DNA from 3 places in the Staphylococcus capitis subsp. capitis genome. Region 3 is predicted to be linked to each of the others. Evidence: predicted binding sites of a transcription regulator. Region 3 holds the regulator's gene; each other region holds the start of a gene.
What was found. The regulator Rex, encoded in region 3, represses fermentation and respiration genes when NADH is low (regulators of the CRP and FNR family bind a similar motif). The targets are predictions, from matches to a motif close to TTGTGAAATATTTCACAA.
Positions count from the first base shown of each region.

Region 1: a site for Rex is predicted at 4,482-4,499, ahead of arcA (arginine deiminase). Genes of this name have one in related genera too.
Region 2: a site for Rex is predicted at 2,577-2,594, ahead of V6C74_RS02445 (nitrate reductase subunit alpha). Genes of this name have one in related genera too.

Region 1 covers NZ_CP145263.1:2,137,077-2,144,091, forward strand. The annotation lists gene argF (ornithine carbamoyltransferase) at 1-920, opposite strand, end outside; gene V6C74_RS10650 (Crp/Fnr family transcriptional regulator) at 949-1,638, opposite strand; gene arcD (arginine-ornithine antiporter) at 1,680-3,101, opposite strand; gene arcA (arginine deiminase) at 3,187-4,422, opposite strand; gene V6C74_RS10665 (arginine repressor) at 4,669-5,118, opposite strand; gene V6C74_RS10670 (cation transporter) at 5,190-6,011, opposite strand; gene hdcA (histidine decarboxylase, pyruvoyl type) at 6,319-7,015, shown strand, end outside.
Region 2 covers NZ_CP145263.1:502,027-509,041, forward strand. The annotation lists gene nirB (nitrite reductase large subunit NirB) at 1-1,202, shown strand, start outside; gene nirD (nitrite reductase small subunit NirD) at 1,206-1,520, shown strand; gene cobA (uroporphyrinogen-III C-methyltransferase) at 1,511-2,449, shown strand; gene V6C74_RS02445 (nitrate reductase subunit alpha) at 2,666-6,349, shown strand; gene narH (nitrate reductase subunit beta) at 6,339-7,015, shown strand, end outside.
Region 3 covers NZ_CP145263.1:832,690-839,704, reverse strand. The annotation lists gene V6C74_RS04195 (ammonium transporter) at 1-741, opposite strand, end outside; gene V6C74_RS04190 (sulfurtransferase TusA family protein) at 921-1,145, opposite strand; gene V6C74_RS04185 (YeeE/YedE family protein) at 1,159-2,253, opposite strand; gene V6C74_RS04180 (hypothetical protein) at 2,526-2,813, opposite strand; gene V6C74_RS04175 (redox-sensing transcriptional repressor Rex) at 2,901-3,542, opposite strand; gene abc-f (ribosomal protection-like ABC-F family protein) at 3,899-5,836, shown strand; gene V6C74_RS04165 (hypothetical protein) at 6,178-7,015, shown strand, end outside.

The DNA.
Region 1 (7,015 bases), 1.1 Mb from region 3:
TCACTTTCAAATACTTCATTTGTTACTTCCATTTCATTTAATCCATACTTCTCTTGAATCTGTTTACCGATTTTTGTTTCAGTATCATGGAATGATGGTAGACAATGTTCAAAAATAGTATCTGGGTTTCCTGTTTTTTTCATTAATTCTTTAGTTACACGGTATGGTTCTAACAGTTTAATACGTTTTTCCCAAACTTCATCAGGTTCACCCATAGATACCCAAACATCTGTATAAATTACATCAGATCCTTTGACTCCTTCATCGATATCATCAGTTACAAGGATTTTACCACCATTTTTCTCAGCTATATTATTACAACGGTTTAATAACTCGTCAGTTGGATTTAGTTCTTTGGGACATACGAGATGGAAGGTCATGCCCATAATTGCTGCTCCTTGCATTAAGGCATTTGCAACATTATTACGTCCATCTCCAACGTATGTGAAATTAATTTCATTATATGGTTTCTTTAATACTTCTTTAGCTGTTAAAAAGTCAGCAAGTACTTGTGTTGGATGATCTTCGTCAGTTAAACCATTCCATACCGGTACGCCAGAATATTTTGCCAAGTCTTCAACTACTCGTTGTGAAAATCCGCGATATTCTATGCCATCATACATTCCGCCTAAAACACGAGCAGTATCTTTGGCAGACTCTTTTTTACCCATTTGAGAACCTGTTGGTCCAAGATATGTTACATGTGCACCTTGATCATAAGCCGCTGTTTCAAATGCACATCGAGTACGCGTTGAATCTTTTTCAAAAAGTAGAGCGATATTTTTACCTTTCATTTTTTGTTGTTCTATTCCTGCATATTTTGCACGTTTAAGATCTTCAGATAAGTTAAGTAAAAATTCCATTTCTTTTTGTGTGAAGTCTAGCAAAGTTAAAAAGTTTCTATTTCTTAAATTTTTCATTTTAAATATCTCCTTTTTCATTAATTTTTTATTTTTTAATAATCCAATTTCTTTTATCTTGGTATATAATGTTTTCTGTTTTTAATTCTCTGATTATTTCACCAGTAGTTTTTCTGTTAAGTCCAGATAAATTACTTATTAATTGAACAGTCATAATTTGTTTTAATTCATAGAATTCTCCATTATCATCCCCAATTGAACAGCATAAAATTTGTAGTATTCTTTCAATTCTTTCTTTAGCTGAATTAGCTCTTAACGCCATAATATATTCTACTTGAAATTGAATAGTCTCATTAAGCTTCTTGAAGAGACTTTCAAATATTTCTTTATGTTTTCTACATAAATACTCAAGTAAATCTTTCGGTAAAGTTATAATTTTACAGTCTGTTAAAGCTGTACATACTTCATAAGGTGCAAGGGTTTCATAAAATATGAGGTTCATTGGAAATATATTTTCATCTTTACTTAATCTTAAATAATTATCGCCAGTAATATTAGAAGATTCATGTAAAATACAACCATTGACTAAAAAGTATACAAATTTTATTTGATTAGTTGAATGATATATGACTTGTCCTTTTTTATATTGACAAAGTGTTAAGTCCTCCTTATAAGGTCTAATAATACTAACAGGAATATTTAAGTATGATGCTAATTGTTTAAGATTATTATCAAATTCATATTCTGAATTTTTAATATAAATATTTTCTTCATACATAACTATAAACCCCTTAAAAATTACTTAGTTTAAATCATAACTTAAAATACAGAAATATTACCTGTAATCAAACGAATTATTCCCATTATTGCAAGTACAATGATGAATATGAATAACGTATAATCCAATTTTGTCAAATGTTTGTTATTATCCCTTTGTACGTAGCTGTATACGAGTAATCCAGGTATATATAACAACATTGTTAATAGTAAATAATCTAATCCAGCTGCATAAACCAACCAAATTGTGTAAATAGATGCAATAATTCCTATTATCCATTGTTTTAAACTAGCTTTAGATTTATTTTGAATAGTATATTTAACCTGGTAAAAAGCACTGAGTGTATATGGAATTAAGATTGCACTTGATGCAAGTGAAAACGCAAACTGATAGGCACTATCTGTAAACAACATACTAATTAAAAATAACTGAACTAATATATTAGTAATAATTAAAGCGTTGACCGGAGCTTTATTCTTATTTTCTTTAGCAAACCATTTCGGGAAAAGTCCATCTTTAGCTACAATGAATGGTAATTCACCAGCTAGTAATGTCCATCCTAACCAAGCTCCTAAAACAGAGATAATTAAGCCTATATTAACTAACACTGAACCCCAATGACCTACAATATGTTCTAATACTTGTGCCATTGATGGATTAGCAAGTTTTGAAATTTGGTTCTGCTGAATGACACCTTGGGCTAGTACAGTCATTAAGAAATAAATGACTAGTACAGAAATCAAACCAATAACGGTAGCAGTTCCTACATCCTTTTTAGACTTTGCACGTCCAGAAAAGACAACGGCTCCTTCAATCCCTGTGAATACCCATACAGTTACTAACATAGTACTTTTTACTTGTGCCATTGTATCTCCCCAACTAAAAACGCCAACACTTCCACTAGTCATACCATAAAAACCGGATTTAAAAGTACTGAAGTTGAATACAACTATCATGCATATAATAACTAGAAATATAGGTATTAATTTAGCTACTGTAACAATACTATTTATAAACGCTGCAGTTTCTACACCTCTAAGTATTAAAAAATGTACGCCCCATAATAAAATTGATGCTACGATAATACTTGGAAGTGTGTTACCTCCTTTAAATATAGGGAAAAAGTTACCCACGGCTGACATTAATAGGGTTGCATAAGCCACGTTACCTAGAAATGCTGCAAACCAATAACCCCAAGCACTTGAGAAACCAATAAAATCTCCAAATCCTGTTTGAGCATAACTATAAATTCCACCATCAAGATCTGGTCGCTCATTAGTTAAATTTTGAAATACGAAAGCAAGAGAAATCATACCGATAGCAGTTATTATCCAACCTATAATTATTGCAAGGCCACCAGCTTGACCGCCCATATCTGAGATGATATTGAATGCACCACCACCAATCATAGATCCTATGACTAAACCAATTAAGGAAGTTTTACCTAATTTATTTTCATCCATATTAATCTCCCCTAATAAGGGTAGTAAAAATCTTGCTATTTAACTTAAAGATCGAATTACTTGTGATTTTTACTACCTTACTAATTTAAATATCCTCTCTAAATAATGGTTGACTCATACATCTTGGACCTCCGCGTCCACGTACAAGTTCACTACCGGTAATTTCAATTACTTTAATTCCTTTGTCGCGTAAAAGTTGGTTTGATACATAGTTGCGATCGTATGTCACTACTACCCCTGGACGAATACATAATGTGTTTGAACCATCATTCCATTGTTCGCGTGCTCCATCAATCACGTCACCATTACCTGTTGGTATAAAGTCGACTTTTTCTACTTCTAAAACTTCAGAAAGTGTTTCACGTAACTTGCTAGAACGAGTAATTTTTATATCGTCCTTACCATCATTTTGTTCTATGGTAAATATATTCATGTTATTTTCTTCTTTAAATATTGCTGCATGTACTGTAAACTTATCGTAGTCAATCATAGTTAGTACTGTATCTAGATGCATAAATGTACGTGTATTAGGTATTTCAATAGCTACGATTTTTTTAAAACTTGTGTTTGCATCTTTGAAAATATTACGTGCTAACTTTTCTATTGCTTGAGCTGATGTACGTTCTGATATACCAATAGCTAAAACATCTTCCGATAATACTAATTCATCTCCACCTTCAATATTAAATGGTGAGTTACGATCTAACCATACTGGTACATCTTTATCTTTAAATCTTGGATGATGTTTCAGTATATATGTCATAAAAATAGATTCTCTACGTCGTGCTCTCCAATACATTCTGTTAATTGTCATTCCTCTACCAATTGAAGCTTGGGGATCTCTTGTAAAATAAAGGTTGGGCATTGGATCTAAGTAAAATGGATATCTATCATCCATATACTCTACTAAATGAGTTGTTTCAAGTTGAATTTCTTCTTTACGTACGCCAGCCATGATTTTATTTACAAGTTCTTGGTCAGATAACTTTGAAAAGAATTCTTTAATTTCAGTTTCATGACCTAATATTGTCTTTTTAGATTCTGTTAATATGTCGTTTATGAAGTTCTCGCGTACTTCTGGCTCAGTAATAGATTCTGCTGCAAGTTTTTCTAAATAAACTACTTCGATTCCTTCATCTCTCAAAGTTTGAGCAAATTTGTCATGCTCTTCTTGTGCAACTTTTAAGTAGGGAATATCATCAAATAATAAACCACTTAAATGATCTGGTACTAAATTTTCTAATTCTTTTCCTGGTCTTTTTAACAACACAGTTTTCAATTTGCCTATTTCACTATTTACTTGAATGGGTCCTTGTACCATATTCAATTTCCTCCTTTGCTTTATTACATTTATATTATAAAGCGTTTTCAAAAAACATAATGTGATTTTATTCACAATAATTACTAGAGTGTTTTCACATATATAGATTTATTCAATTCAAAATTTTGTATAAATATGTATTTTGTGCTATATAATAGTGAATAATTTAAAAAAATATTGTTAAAACCTTATCTTATTCATACAAAAAAATTTTTTATCCATTTTTTTGTATTAGTAATCATTTAATTATGAAGGGAATAATTGATAACAAACAAATTCTGCCATTTCATTAGAAGAAGTCAAAATCATTAAAGTATCATTACCTCCAATAGTTCCTAGTATTTCTTTCATTTGTAATTGATCTATGTAATAACTTATACTTTGAGCAAATCCAGGAGCTGTTTTTATTAAGACATAGTTACTTAACGTTGTGAATTCAATAATTTCATCACTAAATATCTCTAATTGCTTTTTTGCACTTAATTGTTTTTTTTGATTTATTTTTTTGTAAATATACTTTTTATTTTCAACAGGGATTTTGTAAATTTCTAATTCTTGTAAATCACGAGAAATAGTTGTCAAGCTATAGTAAACTCCAAAATGTTTTGCCATGTAGTCCACTATTTGTTGTTTTTTATTAAATTGATTTTGTTGTATAACAGTTAGTATGATACTTAAACGTTTTTCTTTTTTCATTTTTAACTCCGATATTAATTTTGATTAAAAAAGCTTATAAAGTGCGACTTTATAATCTTTTTAAAATATAATTAATTAATTTGTTTGGAATAAAATTGCTTTGTAAATGAAATGTTTAACCATTTATCAAAGTTATTAAAGTCTTTATTAATTATTTCTATAACTTCATTTCTATATTTGTCTGTTTGTTTTATTGTTTGGATTTTAGAAGTGTTATCAACTATATTCTGTAAATCTATATATATCATTTGACCAATTTTAGTTATCCTTAAATCTTCCTCTTTTATATAATATTTAGCATTCATTTCTTTAATAGTTTCATGAAGATTATATTGAATTTCATCTGAAGCAGACATTGATATAATTTCTTTGAAATTATTAAATAATAAGCGAATAGGCATAAAGATGAGAATAACACCAGCCATTAAAACTAGCACAGGGTCTATATATGGAATAAACCAGCTAAAAGAAGTGCACTTGACAACAAAAATTATAGCAAAACCTATAATAAGTTCAAAACTAACACAAGTATCTAATAGCCATTGAAGTTTTTCAGTGTAAATTAAATCAGATTTATTTTTAAACAAAATTAGATAGATTAATCCACAACCTAAAAAAGAAAAGATTCCGTACCCTAAACCAATATTCGCATTTATTATACGTCCATTGTTTAAAATAGCATTTGCTGAAGATATCAAAGATAAAATACATAATAATAATATAGATGAATTGAAAACAATAGTTAATGGTTGAAAAATATATTTGCCAAATGGAAATGAGTCTCGGTTAGGTTTTTTTATCATATACGATGTAAATAATGACAATGATGAAATAACCAAACTAATAACTGAGTATAATCCATCTAATAAAACCATATCACTATTAGAAATAATTCATAAAAATATCCCAGATACTGAAAAAAGTAATGATCCAATTGTGGATATAACTAATATCCTACTTACTTTATTATTTAAATAATTCATTTAAATTTCACCTTCTAACAAGAGAAACTTACCGTTTAAATCTAAAATAATGATATCACAAACAAGTTAACAAAAGGTATTTAAGTTTATTTGAATTTAAATTTGTTTTATGTGTTTTTACTTGAAATATTTAATATTAGTGATACCGTTTAAATTGTAAAATGTACTGAAGCCAATAGCGAAAATTTTTAAGTCTTATCTAAAAGAAGGGTTAGTTATGAAAAAAACGGATGAAATCTTAAGGGAAATTGGTATTAGTCGTGTAGCCTTAAACAAAGGAGCAAAGTATTCTAAAGGATTTATGGAAGATGGTAATATTGGCGAAGGTTATGTAGCCGGATTAAAAGTAGATGCAGGTACACGTAAAAAAACGGATGATAATGTACTAGATAATATTGTTTCTTACGATCGTGCTGAAGCTAAAAATGCATACATGGGACAAATTAACATGATAACTGCATCATCTTTCACTGGCTTGCAGGGTTCTACATTGGGATATGATATTTTAAGAAATCCGGAGGTAGATGAAGCTAGTTCATTGTTCTCTGTAAAACAATGGGATGGCAGTGAATTACCAATTTATGATTCAAAACCATTGCAAAATGCTCTTGTTGAATATTTCGGAACTGAACAAGAGAGACGACATCCTTTAACTCCAGGAGCAATGTCAATCTGTGCCAATAAAGGAGTTATAGCGTCAAGACCGAAAGAAAATAGAGAACTAAATGAAGATGAAGGTTATGGTGTTTGGTCAGCCATTGCTATTTCCTTTGCTGAGGATAATACAAAAGATTCAGATATGTTTGTTGAAGATGCTGGTATTTGGAAAGACCCTAGTGAAGATAAATTAGTGGAATACTTGAATGAAAAACGTCATGCTATAGCTAACTCAATAGCAGAATGTGGTGAAGATA
Region 2 (7,015 bases), 330 kb from region 3:
CAGGTTCAGTTTCAATTGCTGATATGGCAGATGATGAAACAATTTGTGGTTGTAATGGTGTCAATAAAGGTACGATAGTGAACGCTATTACTAAAGAAGGTCTTACATCTGTCAATGAAGTAACCCAATCTACTAAAGCAGGTAATTCATGTGGTAAATGTAAAAAACAAATAGGAGAAATACTTCAATATACACTCGGGGATGACTTTGTAGCTGCTAAACCTTCAGGAATATGCAGTTGTACAGAACTTACTAGAGATCAAATTGTGACTCAAATCAGAGCTAAAGGTCTTAAAACATCCAAGGAAGTAAGACGTGTGTTGAATTTTAAAGATAAAAATGGATGCCCTAAATGTCGTCCTGCAATTAATTATTATCTAAATATGGTATATCCATTGGAGCATCAAGATAAACAAGACTCTCGATTTGCAAATGAGCGTTATCATGCCAATATACAAAATGATGGTACATTTTCTGTCATACCTCAAATGAGAGGAGGCGTAACAGATCCAGACCAGCTTATCAAACTTGGAGAAGTTGCTAAGAAATACAATGTGCCACTCGTAAAAGTAACAGGATCACAACGTATTGGATTATATGGCTTAAACAAAGAAGAATTACCTAATGTATGGAAGGATTTAGGGATGCGTTCAGCTTCCGCTTATGGTAAAAAAACGCGTTCTGTAAAAAGTTGTGTCGGAAAAGAATTTTGCCGTTTTGGTACACAATACACAACTCGTCTAGGTATTCGTCTCGAAAAAACTTTCGAATATATTGATACACCTCATAAGTTTAAAATGGGCGTCTCCGGTTGTCCTAGAAGTTGTGTAGAATCTGGTGTGAAAGACTTCGGTGTCATCTCAGTTGAAAATGGATACCAAATATATATTGGTGGCAATGGAGGTACTGATGTTACAGTCGGACAATTACTAACAACAGTAGAAACTGAAGATGAAGTCATTCAATTATGCGGTGCTTTAATGCAATATTATAGAGAAACTGGTATTTATGCCGAGAGAACTGCACCGTGGATTCGTCGATTAGGTTTTGAAAATGTGAAAGAAGTTTTATTAGATAAAGAAAGACAAGAAGAATTATTTAATAGAATTATGGAAGCGAAAAAAGCTATAGAAAATGAACCATGGCAAGCCATTGTAGAAAATAAAAATGCACAAAAAATCTTTGAAGTTGAGAAGGTGTAAGAGATGAAAGCAATGGAAAAGGTGAAAGTTACAACATTAGATGCGTTAACACCACTTATAGGTAAAAAAGTCATTGTAGATAATAAAGAAATTGGAATATTTCTTACTGAAAAGGGAGATGTTTACGCTGTAAGTAATATCTGTCCGCATAAAAAAGGTCCATTGTCTGAAGGGACTGTAAGTGGAAATTATGTTTACTGTCCTTTACATGACCAAAAAATAGATTTGTTATCTGGAAAAGTACAAGAGCCAGATTCAGGTTGTGTCCAAACCTATACTGTTGAGGTTATCGATAATGAGGTTTATATATGTCTTTAAAATCAATGGGAAAGGTATATTTAATTGGGGCAGGACCTGGTAACCCTAATTTATTAACTAAAAAAGCAGAACGTATCATTAGAAATGCAGATGTCATTCTCTATGATCGTTTAGTCAATCCTCTTATTCTACAGTATTCAAGTTTTCAAACTGAACTGATTGATGTAGGGAAAAAACCTTACTGCAAACACATTCAACAAGAGGATATCAATCTAAAAATAGTTCAAATGGCTGAAAAATACCAATGTGTTGTACGCTTAAAAGGTGGAGATCCTGCTATATTTGGCAGGGTTACTGAAGAAATTAATACTTTAAAATCATATGGCATTGAACATGAAATTATACCAGGCGTGACATCAGCAAGTGCCGCAGTAGCTTCTCTCAATATAGGATTAACTATGAGAGGAATAGCGCCTAGTGTAACTTTTTCAACTGGACATTTTAAAGAGTCTACTAATAAAGATATTGATATAAGAAATTTAATGAATGGTGGAACTTTGGCCATTTACATGGGAATTAAACGACTAGGTGCAATCATCGAACAAATTAAAAATTATACTAGTGAAGATTATCCAATAGCTATCGTTTTTAATGCTACTTGCTATAATCAAAAAGTGATTACCGGGAAGTTAAGCACGATTGAACAACTATTAAATGAAGATAATTCAGAGGGACAACCGGGAATTTGTATATTAGGTCCATTAGTGAATGAAATAGATAAAATGGTACTGGATAGCACCATGGAAGATGTCAATCATATTTTGTACGTGATTAATGGAGATAAAGAGAACGCTATGTTAAAAGCTGAAGCATTGTATGAAGAAGGGAAGAATTGTTTACTCAATTTTGATAACAGTTACCACCATACTCAACAAGTATTATACAAAAATATAATAGACCAACACGATATTAGTTATATTCAAGCATAAATAGAATTAATTTTGATACTCCTCGGAAGCCTGGGGCGACAAATTGGATTCACTCGAATTCAATATTGTCGTCCCTTTTTTTAGGGATTAAAACTATTCAATTAGGTATTTCCCTAATATTAAAACTTTGTGAAAAAATGTACAATCATTGTGAACACGAATACTACGATATAAATGCGAAATGATAAAAGCATTCAAAGTGGAAGGATGTCATTAATGGGAAAATTTGGATTAAATTTCTTTAAGCCTACTGAAAAGTTTAATGGAAATTGGTCAGTTTTAGAGCAAAAGAGTAGAGAATGGGAGAAAATGTATCGTGAAAGATGGAGCCATGATAAGGTAGTTAGAACGACTCACGGCGTCAATTGTACTGGTTCATGCTCGTGGAAAGTATTTGTTAAAAATGGAGTGATTACTTGGGAAAATCAACAAACTGACTACCCAAGTTGCGGACCTGATATGCCGGAATTTGAACCTCGTGGATGTCCAAGGGGCGCTTCATTTTCATGGTATGAGTACAGTCCTCTAAGAGTAAAATATCCATACATTAGAGGGAAATTATTAGATTTATGGACTCAAGCATTAGAGGAAAATAACGGCAATCGAATCGCAGCATGGGCCTCTATAGTAGAAGATGAAAATAAAGCTAAAGCATATAAAGAAGCTCGAGGAAAAGGTGGTAATGTTAGAGCAAACTGGAGAGACGTTACAGATATTATTGCAGCACAAATTTTATATACGATTAAAAAAGATGGTCCTGACCGAATTGCAGGATTCACTCCTATACCTGCAATGTCTATGATTAGTTATGCCTCAGGAACAAGATTTATTAATCTATTGGGCGGAGAAATGCTTAGCTTCTATGACTGGTACGCTGACTTACCTCCTGCTTCACCTCAAATATGGGGAGAACAAACAGACGTACCTGAATCGAGTGATTGGTATAACACTGCTTACATTATCATGTGGGGATCCAATGTACCATTAACACGAACACCAGACGCACATTTTATGACTGAAGTAAGATATAAAGGGACTAAAGTCATTTCAGTTGCACCAGATTATGCAGAAAACGTGAAATTTGCTGACAATTGGTTAGCGCCTCATCCAGGTACAGATGCTGCAGTAGCGCAAGCTATGACGCACGTTATTTTACAGGAATTTTATGAAAATGAACCTAACGATATGTTTATCAATTATGCGAAGCAATATACTGATATGCCGTTCGTGATTATGTTAGATCAAGATGAAAATGGTTATAAAGCAGGTCGATTTTTACGAGCAAGTGATTTAGGTATTGATAGTGAGAATAGTGAATGGAAGCCAGTAATTTTTGATTGTGAAAGTCAACAATTAGTAGTACCAAATGGAACGATGGGCCAGCGTTGGGAAGAAGGTAAGAAATGGAATTTAAAATTAGAGAATGAAGATGGAACAAAAATTAATCCGGCTTTATCTATGGTTGAAGAAGATTATGAATTACAAACTATCCAGTTCCCATACTTTGATAGTAAGGGTGACGGCGTGTTTAAGAGACCTATTCCATCTCGCAAGATTAGATTGTCTAATGATCAAGAAGTATATATATCAACTGTTTATGACCTTATGGCGAGTCAATATGGTATTCAACGTTTTAACCATGAACTTGAAGCTCAATCCTATGATGACGTTAAATCCAAATATACACCAGCATGGCAAGAATCTATTACTGGTATCAATAGAGGATTAGTCATTCAAGTTGCTAAAGAATTCGCTCAAAATGCAATTGATACGGATGGACGGTCTATGATTATTATGGGCGCAGGCATTAATCATTGGTTTAATTCAGATACGATTTACCGTTCGATTTTAAATTTAGTAATACTTTGTGGATGTCAAGGAGTCAATGGAGGCGGTTGGGCACATTATGTAGGTCAAGAAAAGTGTCGACCTATTGAAGGATGGAATACTGTTGCCTTTGCTAAGGATTGGCAAGGACCGCCACGTTTACAAAATGGTACAAGTTGGTTCTATTTTGCAACAGATCAATGGAAATATGAGGAGTCAAATGTTGATCAATTTAAATCACCATTAGCTGAGAATATTAAGCATCAACATCCAGCAGATTACAATGTGACGGCTGCTCGATTAGGTTGGCTACCTTCATATCCTCAATTTAATAAAAATAGTCTGTTGTTCGGAGAAGAAGCCAAAGAGGAAGGAAACGACTCTAATGAGGCTATTCTTAAAAAAGCAATTGACTCAATAAAAAATAAAGAGACTCAATTTGCAATTGAAGATCCAGATTTAAGAAAGAACCATCCTAAAACACTATTTGTTTGGAGATCAAACTTAATATCCAGTTCCGCTAAAGGACAAGAATATTTCATGAAACATTTATTAGGCACACGGTCAGGTTTAATGGCTGAACCTAATGAAGATGATAAACCTTCAGAAATTAAATGGAGAGAAGATACTGTTGGTAAATTAGACTTATTAGTGTCATTAGATTTTAGAATGACTGCGACGCCTTTATATTCCGATATCGTTCTACCAGCTGCAACTTGGTATGAAAAACACGATTTATCTTCAACAGATATGCATCCGTTTATACATCCTTTCAATCCTGCGATAGATCCTTTATGGGAATCACGCTCAGATTGGGATATTTATAAAACTTTAAGTAAAGCAATTTCAGAAATGGCAAAGGATTATTTACCAGGAACATTCAAAGATGTTGTAACAACACCTCTAGGTCATGATTCTAAACAAGAATTAGGTTCTGAATTTGGAATTGTTAAAGATTGGTCGAAAGGTGAAATTGAAGGTATTCCAGGAAAAACAATGCCCAACTTTGCCATTGTAGAACGTGATTACACTAAAATTTACGATAAATTTGTCACGCTTGGCCCTTTACTTGAAAAAGCCAACGTAGGCGCTCATGGAGTAAGTTTCAGTGTAAAAGATGAATATGAAGAACTGAAAAGCATGCTCGGTACATGGAATGATAATGATAAAAACTCGGTAAGAAATCATCGACCTCGAATTGACACTGCACGTAAAGTCGCAGATGCAATATTAAATATTTCCTCTGCGACTAATGGGAAATTATCACAACTATCTTATGAAGATTTAGAACATCAAACTGGAATGCCATTGAAGGATATCTCTCAAGCTCGTGCTTCAGAGAAGATTTCATTTTTGAATATAACATCACAACCACGAGAAGTAATTCCAACGGCGGTATTTCCAGGTTCAAATAAAAATGGTCGAAGATACTCTCCTTTCACAACTAATATTGAGAGACTCGTACCATTTAGAACATTAACAGGTAGACAAAGCTATTATATCGATCATGAAATATTTCAACAGTTTGGAGAAAGCTTACCCGTTTATAAACCAACATTACCACCAATGGTATTTGGAACACGAGATAAGAAGGTTAAAGGTGGGAAAGATGCTTTAGTACTTAGATATTTAACCCCACATGGTAAATGGAATATTCATTCAACTTATCAGGACAATGAACGTATGCTAACGCTATTTAGAGGTGGGCCTGTAGTATGGCTATCAAACGAAGATGCAGAAGAACATGACATTAAAGACAATGATTGGTTAGAAGTGTACAACCGAAATGGTGTTGTAACCGCGAGAGCTGTAACATCACATCGTATGCCTAAAGGAACAATGTTTATGTATCATGCACAAGATAAACATATTGAAACACCTGGTTCAGAAATCACAGATACTCGTGGAGGCTCTCATAATGCACCTACTAGAATTCACCTAAAGCCTACACAATTAGTTGGAGGTTACGCTCAAATTAGTTATCACTTTAATTACTATGGTCCGATTGGAAACCAAAGAGATGTATATGTTGCGGTAAGAAAAATGAAAGAGGTGAATTGGCTTGAAGATTAAAGCGCAGATAGCAATGGTACTGAACTTAGACAAATGTATTGGATGTCATACATGTAGTGTGACATGCAAAAACACTTGGACTAACAGACCTGGTGCAGAATATATGTGGTTTAATAATGTGGAAACGAAGCCAGGTGTTGGCTATCCTAAGCGTTGGGAGGATCAAAGCCATTATAAAGGTGGTTGGGTGTTAAATAAGAAAGGTCAACTTGAATTAAAATCTGGAAATAGATGGTCAAAAATTGCTTTAGGTAAAATCTTTTACAATCCAGATATGCCTTTGATTAAAGATTATTATGAGCCTTGGACATATAATTACGAGCATTTAACTACTGCTAAGGAGGGGAAACATTCTCCTGTTGCTAAGGCACACTCTCTCATTTCAGGTGACAAGCTTGACTTAGAGTGGGGGCCTAACTGGGAAGATGATTTAGCCGGTGGACACGTTACAGGTCCTAAAGACCCTAACATTCAACAAATTGAAGAAGATATCAAATTTCAATTTGATGAAACATTTATGATGTATTTACCACGTTTGTGTGAACATTGTCTTAATCCAAGTTGTGTTGCTTCTTGTCCCTCAGGCGCAATGTATAAAAGAGATGAAGATGGGATTGTATTAGTTGACCAAGACGCTTGTCGAGGCTGGCGTTATTGTATGACAGG
Region 3 (7,015 bases):
GGCATACTCTAAGATTAACCATCCTAGTGCCCCAGCACTTGCAGCAATAACAGTGTTAACGAATGAAATCATTGCAATTTGATCGAAAGTAAACGCGCTACCTACGTTAAAGCCGTACCAGCCCAACCAAACTAAAATACCTCCTATGAGAGTTATAAGTAAATTATGTGGCGTGTGTTTCTCTTGTTTCTTACCTACACCTATCATTATACCTAATATAAGACCGGACACCCCTGAGGTAATATGTACTACTGTACCTCCGGCATAATCAATAGCACCAAGCTTACTAATCCATCCTCCACCCCAAACCCAGTGAGCTACAGGACTATAAATGAGCACGACCCATAATCCAACAAAAATAAGATATGGGATAAATCTCATTTTCTCAGCAATAGAGCCTGATAAAATAGAAACTGCGATTGTACAAAACATCATTTGAAATAACATAAAGAGTGCGAGAGGGATATGAGGGCTAATTGTTTTAGAAATTGCAAAACCAACATGGTTTAAACCTAGAAATTTTAAACCACCTAACCAATCATTACCTTGATCAAAACTAATAGAAAAACCAATAATCATCCATGCAAAAGTAACGATAACTATTGCAGCCATACTTTGCATTACTGTATTTAATGCATTCTTAGATTGGATAAGTCCCCCATAGAATAAACTTAATCCTGGAGTCATTAACCAAACTAATAATGTACATAGAAATAAGAAAATTGTATCATCCATATTCATTCTTACCACTTCCTTTAGCAACATCATAATAAGTGTTTGAGGGAAGTGCAAAAATCGGTAAGATAATATTACACCATGAGTAAGATTAAGTGACATCTCAAATCAACCATTAGTATATATTAAGCATTAATAAAGCTAGCGACATCGTATAATATCACTAGCTTGTTACTCACTTATATTTAAGCTTTTTGAATAGTTATAGTCCAAGAAGCATCATCTAATTGTTCATAATTAGTTACTGGATAGCCATTTTCAGCCGCCCAATTTGGTAAGGCTTCTGTTGCTTGCGTACAATCAAAGTCTATTTTTAATTCATCACCTTGATTTAACTCTTCCATTTTCTTTTGTGCCTCAATAAGCGGAAATGGACACACCATACCAACTGTACCTAATTCATGTACCATTGTCTTTCCCTCCTTAAGTTGTCTGGGTTTGTTGACTTACTTGTTTACTTTTAGATGTTTGACTAGATGTTTGTTGTAACTTTTTCATAGGTTTAATAAAAATAAAATAACTCATAAACCATACACCTGCTATCATAGATGCTAAGCCTAACCATCCTTGCCAGCTCATCGTAGCTGTTTCGACTAACCCATTACCAATTGAACATCCACCAGCTACAGAAGCACCAAATCCCATCAATATACCACCTATAGCACTGTTACGAATAGTTTTCTTATCTGGAAGTCTCCATTTAAATTCTTTAGAACCTCTAGCAGCTACGTATGAACCAATAAAGATACCAAGCACTAATAAAACGCCCCAATCAATAAACTTAGTATTACCTGATATTAGAAAGTTAATCAAATTAGCAGATGGGGTCGTAATACCAAGTCCGTATGGTCGACCTGTTGATTCACTCATAGGCCAAGCCAGTAAAGCAATAAGTCCTACAGCAATACCTGCTATAAATGAATGGTATCTTCTTTCAAACAAATAGTGTCGAATACCTGTATACTTTTGTTTTAATTTAGGCACCATTACTTTTGGTTTACGTAAAGTTCTCACAACTAACGTAACTGTAATTATTGCTAAAATTAAAACAAGTACCCAGTTAGGAACTCCAGTTGATTGACTCACACTCGCGTTCACGTTTAAGGGTTTATTAATTGCATTCATAACTGGGAGAAGTACACCTGTTTTAGTAATTGCAGAAGTTATAGCATATAAAATTAATGCCACCCAACTGCCAATTAAACCTTCTCCCGCGCGATACCACATACCAGTGGCACAGCCACCAGCTAAGACAATACCTATGCCAAATATGAATGAACCTACGATAGTCCCTACTACTGGAAATGTATGAGCAGGGACTTTAACTATACCTAAACTTGTAAATATTAGTAGTCCTAAACTCTGAACCGTTATAGCTACAAGCAATGCGTAAAACATTTTATTACTTTTTTGGACATACATATCTCTGAAACCGCCCGCTAGACAGAATCTTGTACGTTGCATTACAAACCCTAATAATGCCCCAACAATAAGTCCACTAATTATCATCCATGTCATTTAATCACCTATTTCCGATATAAATACTAAGGTATTATACTGGAAATAATCAAATTTTGCAAACTTAATAAATTTTGACTTTTTTAAAAATTAAAGCTCAAACAGAATAAATTACTTTGTTTTCAACAAGCTTAAAAATATATGCGCTGACTCCCGAGGAAACAGGGCCAGTCGAAGCCTACAGGCTGAAACGATTTCCTTGGAAAGCATGCGCATATAGTATGTATTTTAGATTTTCTAATTTAAATAATTACAATTATATTTATTTAAGTTTATTGTATTTTCAATGCTTTGCTTAATGATTTTAAATCTTCTTTTGAAAAATGACTAAATTTATACCACTCATGATTGTTATAAAGAATGAATAATTTACTTCCTAATAGCCCCTTTGAACGCTTATATCTCACAACTTTATTAATATCTAATTCGATATCAAATGGTGTATATTCTTTACCATAAGCTTTGAATAGTAAAATATTATCATTTAATACGAGTTTCCCAGGAACGTTTACCATCTGCGGTATATGTGCTTTAAATGTACAATTTACTTCAAGTTTCACTATGGCTTGCCCCCCCTATTTTTTGATTATGTATACTATATCATTTTTCATAAAAAAGAAGCATCCTAAATAGGATGCTAAAAGTTGTTAATTATTATTACTATAGTTCTTCATAAAGAACAATAGTGATTGTAGTTCAATTCCTAAATCAATGTGGTGAACTTGTACGTCTTGAGGTGTTTTAACTCTGCTTGGCGTAAAGTTTAGTATACCTTTCACACCCGCTTCAACTAGTTGATCAGCAACTTGTTGTGCTACATTTTCAGGAGTAGTTAATATCACTACGTCTATTTCTTCTGCTGCTAGTGTAGATTTTATTTCATTACTATTTTTAACTATGACTTTGCCGACTTGTTCTCCAATCAATTCTTCTCTAATATCAAAAGCTTCTGTAATTGTCATCTCATCGTGTATTGAGAAGTTGTAAGTAAGTAACGCACGACCTAGATTACCTACACCTACTATTGCAATTTTAATTTCATCACTTTCACTCAGTTCAGACTTGAAAAATTCAAGCATACTATCAATGTTATAACCATAGCCTTTTTTGCCTAATTCACCGAAATAAGAAAAATCACGACGAATCGTTGCCGAATCTATTTGTAAAGCTTCACTAATTGCTTTAGAATTCACACGGTCAATACCCTTAGATTTTAATGTACTCACAAATCTATAATATAAAGGTAAACGCTTTAATGTAGCACGAGGAATTTTATTATTTTCTGGCATCCAATGTGTCCCCCTTGAAGTTTGAATGAATTATATTTATGTATTCAAACGTTTTATCGTGCAAGTTGTAAGGCGTTTAAATAATCAAATAATTGCCTACAATGAATACTTAAATATTATACATTATTGAATTTTAAAAATAAATATCTCAGTTTCATGTGATGCGCGAATGCTGTAAAATAAAGATAATTGAGTCAACATATAGCTTAATCGTCATACCTTATGAGGTAGATGTACCCTATTATTAAAAAATAATGCTTAACTATTTAAAATTCACATAAAATTAAAATTTTTTAAATCTTATTGATTACATATAGTCTATAACTATTTAATAGAATTAGAAAGGTGAGAATCGAATGATACTTTTACAACTTAATGACATCTCGAAATCGTTCGATGGTGAAGATATTTTTACTAATGTAGACTTTGAAGTTAAAACGGGTGAAAGAATAGGTGTCGTTGGTCGAAACGGCGCAGGTAAATCTACATTAATGAAAATTATAGCCGGCGTAGAAGGTTACGATAGCGGTCATATATCAAAAATAAAAAATTTAAAAATGGGCTATCTTACTCAACAAATGACACTTAACTCAACGGCTACAGTCTTCGAAGAGATGTCTAAACCATTTGAACATCTGAAAAATATGGAGAGCTTAATCAAAGAAGAAACTGATTGGTTGGCACAACATACGAGTGAATACGAAACACAAACTTACCAAGAGCATATGGAACGTTACGAGTCATTAACGAACCGGTTTGAACAACTCGAGGGTTATCAATATGAAAGTAAAATAAAAACAGTTCTTCATGGCCTTAATTTTACTGAGAGTGATTTTGATAAACCTATTAATGATTTTAGTGGTGGTCAAAAAACACGCCTTTCACTCGCTCAAATGTTATTAAATGAACCTGATTTACTCTTGCTAGATGAACCAACAAACCACTTAGATCTTGAAACGACAAAATGGTTAGAAGATTATCTTAAATATTTTAAAGGCGCCATCGTTATTATTAGTCATGATAGATACTTCTTAGATAAAATAGTTACTCAAATCTATGATGTAGCTCTCGGAGACGTTAAACGCTATGTAGGTAATTATGAACAATTTATTGAACAACGTGACCAATATTATGAAAAACGTATGCAAGAGTATGAAAAACAACAAGAAGAAATTCAAAAATTAGAAAACTTCGTAGAAAAGAATATTACAAGAGCTTCAACAAGTGGCATGGCTAAAAGTCGACGTAAAACTTTAGAGAAAATGGAACGTATAGACAAGCCGATGATTGACGCGAGAAGTGCCAATATACAATTCGGCTTTGAAAGAAATACAGGTAATGATGTCATGCATATTCGTGATCTTAAAATTGGATATGATTCCCCCATTACTCAACCAATTAATATTGAAGTGTTTAAGGGTGACCATATTGCTGTAATCGGACCAAATGGAGTGGGAAAAACCACTCTAATCAAAACAATCGCCAATAAGCAAGACAAACTAGCTGGAGAAATTACTTTTGGGGCTAATCTTCAAATTGGTTATTATGATCAAAAACAAGCTGAGTTCAAATCAAATAAAACAATTTTAGATTACGTTTGGGATCAGTATTCTCATATGAATGAAAAAGATGTGCGTGCTGTTCTAGGTCGTTTTTTATTTGTACAAGAAGATGTTAAAAAGATCATAAATGATTTATCTGGTGGTGAAAAAGCCCGATTGCAATTAGCTTTATTAATGTTACAAAAAGACAATGTGCTGATACTAGATGAACCTACTAACCACTTAGATATAGATTCTAAAGAAATGTTAGAACAAGCTTTAAAACATTTTGAAGGTACCATTATATTTGTTTCTCACGATAGATACTTTATTAATCAGCTTGCAAATAAAGTATTTGATTTAAATCATGAGGGTGGACAAATGTATCTCGGAGATTATCAATACTATATTGAAAAAACTGAAGAAGCTGCTGCAATAAAAGCTCAAGAAGAATTGAACAATTCTTCTCCAAAAACTAAAGATAATAATGATACCACTATTTCATCCTCATCATATTCAACTCAAAAACAACAAAAGAGTCAACAACGAAAAATCGAACGTCAAATCGAACAATGTGAAGCTAAGATAGAAGAATTTGAAACTCATATTTCATATATTGAGACACAATTAACTCAACCAGAAGTATTTAATGATCCTATTAAAGCTGCAGAATTAGCTGAGAAAAAAAATAATACCGAACAAAAATTAGAACAAGTTATGTTAGAATGGGAAGAATTACAAGAAAAATTATAAATATCCATTTATCATTGAGACACTAAAAGGTAGAATTTCTTACTTTTTAGTGTCTTTTAGTATGTTATTACACAAATTTTATTCACACTCTATATCGCTAATTTGAAAGCTATCCACACAGTTATCCTAGTTATCCACAAGTAAATTAACACTATTCCTAAAAATTATTCGAGTTATACACGGTAATATCCACACTTTTCAACAGTATTTATCCACAGTTTACACACATTTTGTTGATAAGTACGCACGTTCCCTATTGACATCTCATTTTTAATATGAAGATTTGAGTCTAAAATTTATTTATGAAATAATTTAAATATAACTATACTGAGGAGACATTTATGACTAACAATCAAACGTTCGGACTCATCGTTCTTATATTTATTATTTTAATAGCGATTGTAAATATTACCGTTTCATTTATTGAAAGAAGAAAAACAATTGCTAAAATCAATACGCTATGGGATAGAAAAGCTAAGTTAGAAACATTTATAAGACCTAATTCAAGATTTGATGCTCAATATCAAGAATATAAGGATAATTACATCGATAAACATCCTCTTATAGACGATAAAACTTGGTCTGATTTAAATATTGAAGCTCTATTTCACAAGATAAACTTTAATTTTACCGCTATTGGAGAAATGAAATTATACGCTTCATTAAGAGGAATGTTCTCGATTGATAATCAATCACTAATCAAACGTTATAGCGAGGATCAAGCTTTTCGATTAAATGTATCTTATATACTTTCTAAAATAGGCAAAACAGTTTACCCATTATTCCCTGATCAGTTAACACCAATTCCTAGGAATACGCTTTTAATGTTTTGTCCTTTATTACCAATAATTGCATTTTCAACTATATTTATTTCTCCAGGTGTAGGTGTCTTTTTATTTATTGGAAGCTTTTTCTTAAATATCGTACTTTCATTGAATTTGAAGAAGTCTTACGAACAGGATTTAAAATCAATCTTTTATACTGCTAATGTAATTAAACAATGTAAAGCTTTGTCTAAAATAGAAGGAACACCTGACATCAATATTAATTTCAATCATTTCAAGAATTCTAGTCGTTATAGTGGCTTGCTTGCTCAATTAGAATCCAATGATGTGGTAGGTAGTACGATTATGCTTATCAAATTGATGTTTATGGTAGATTATGTTTTATTCCATCTCA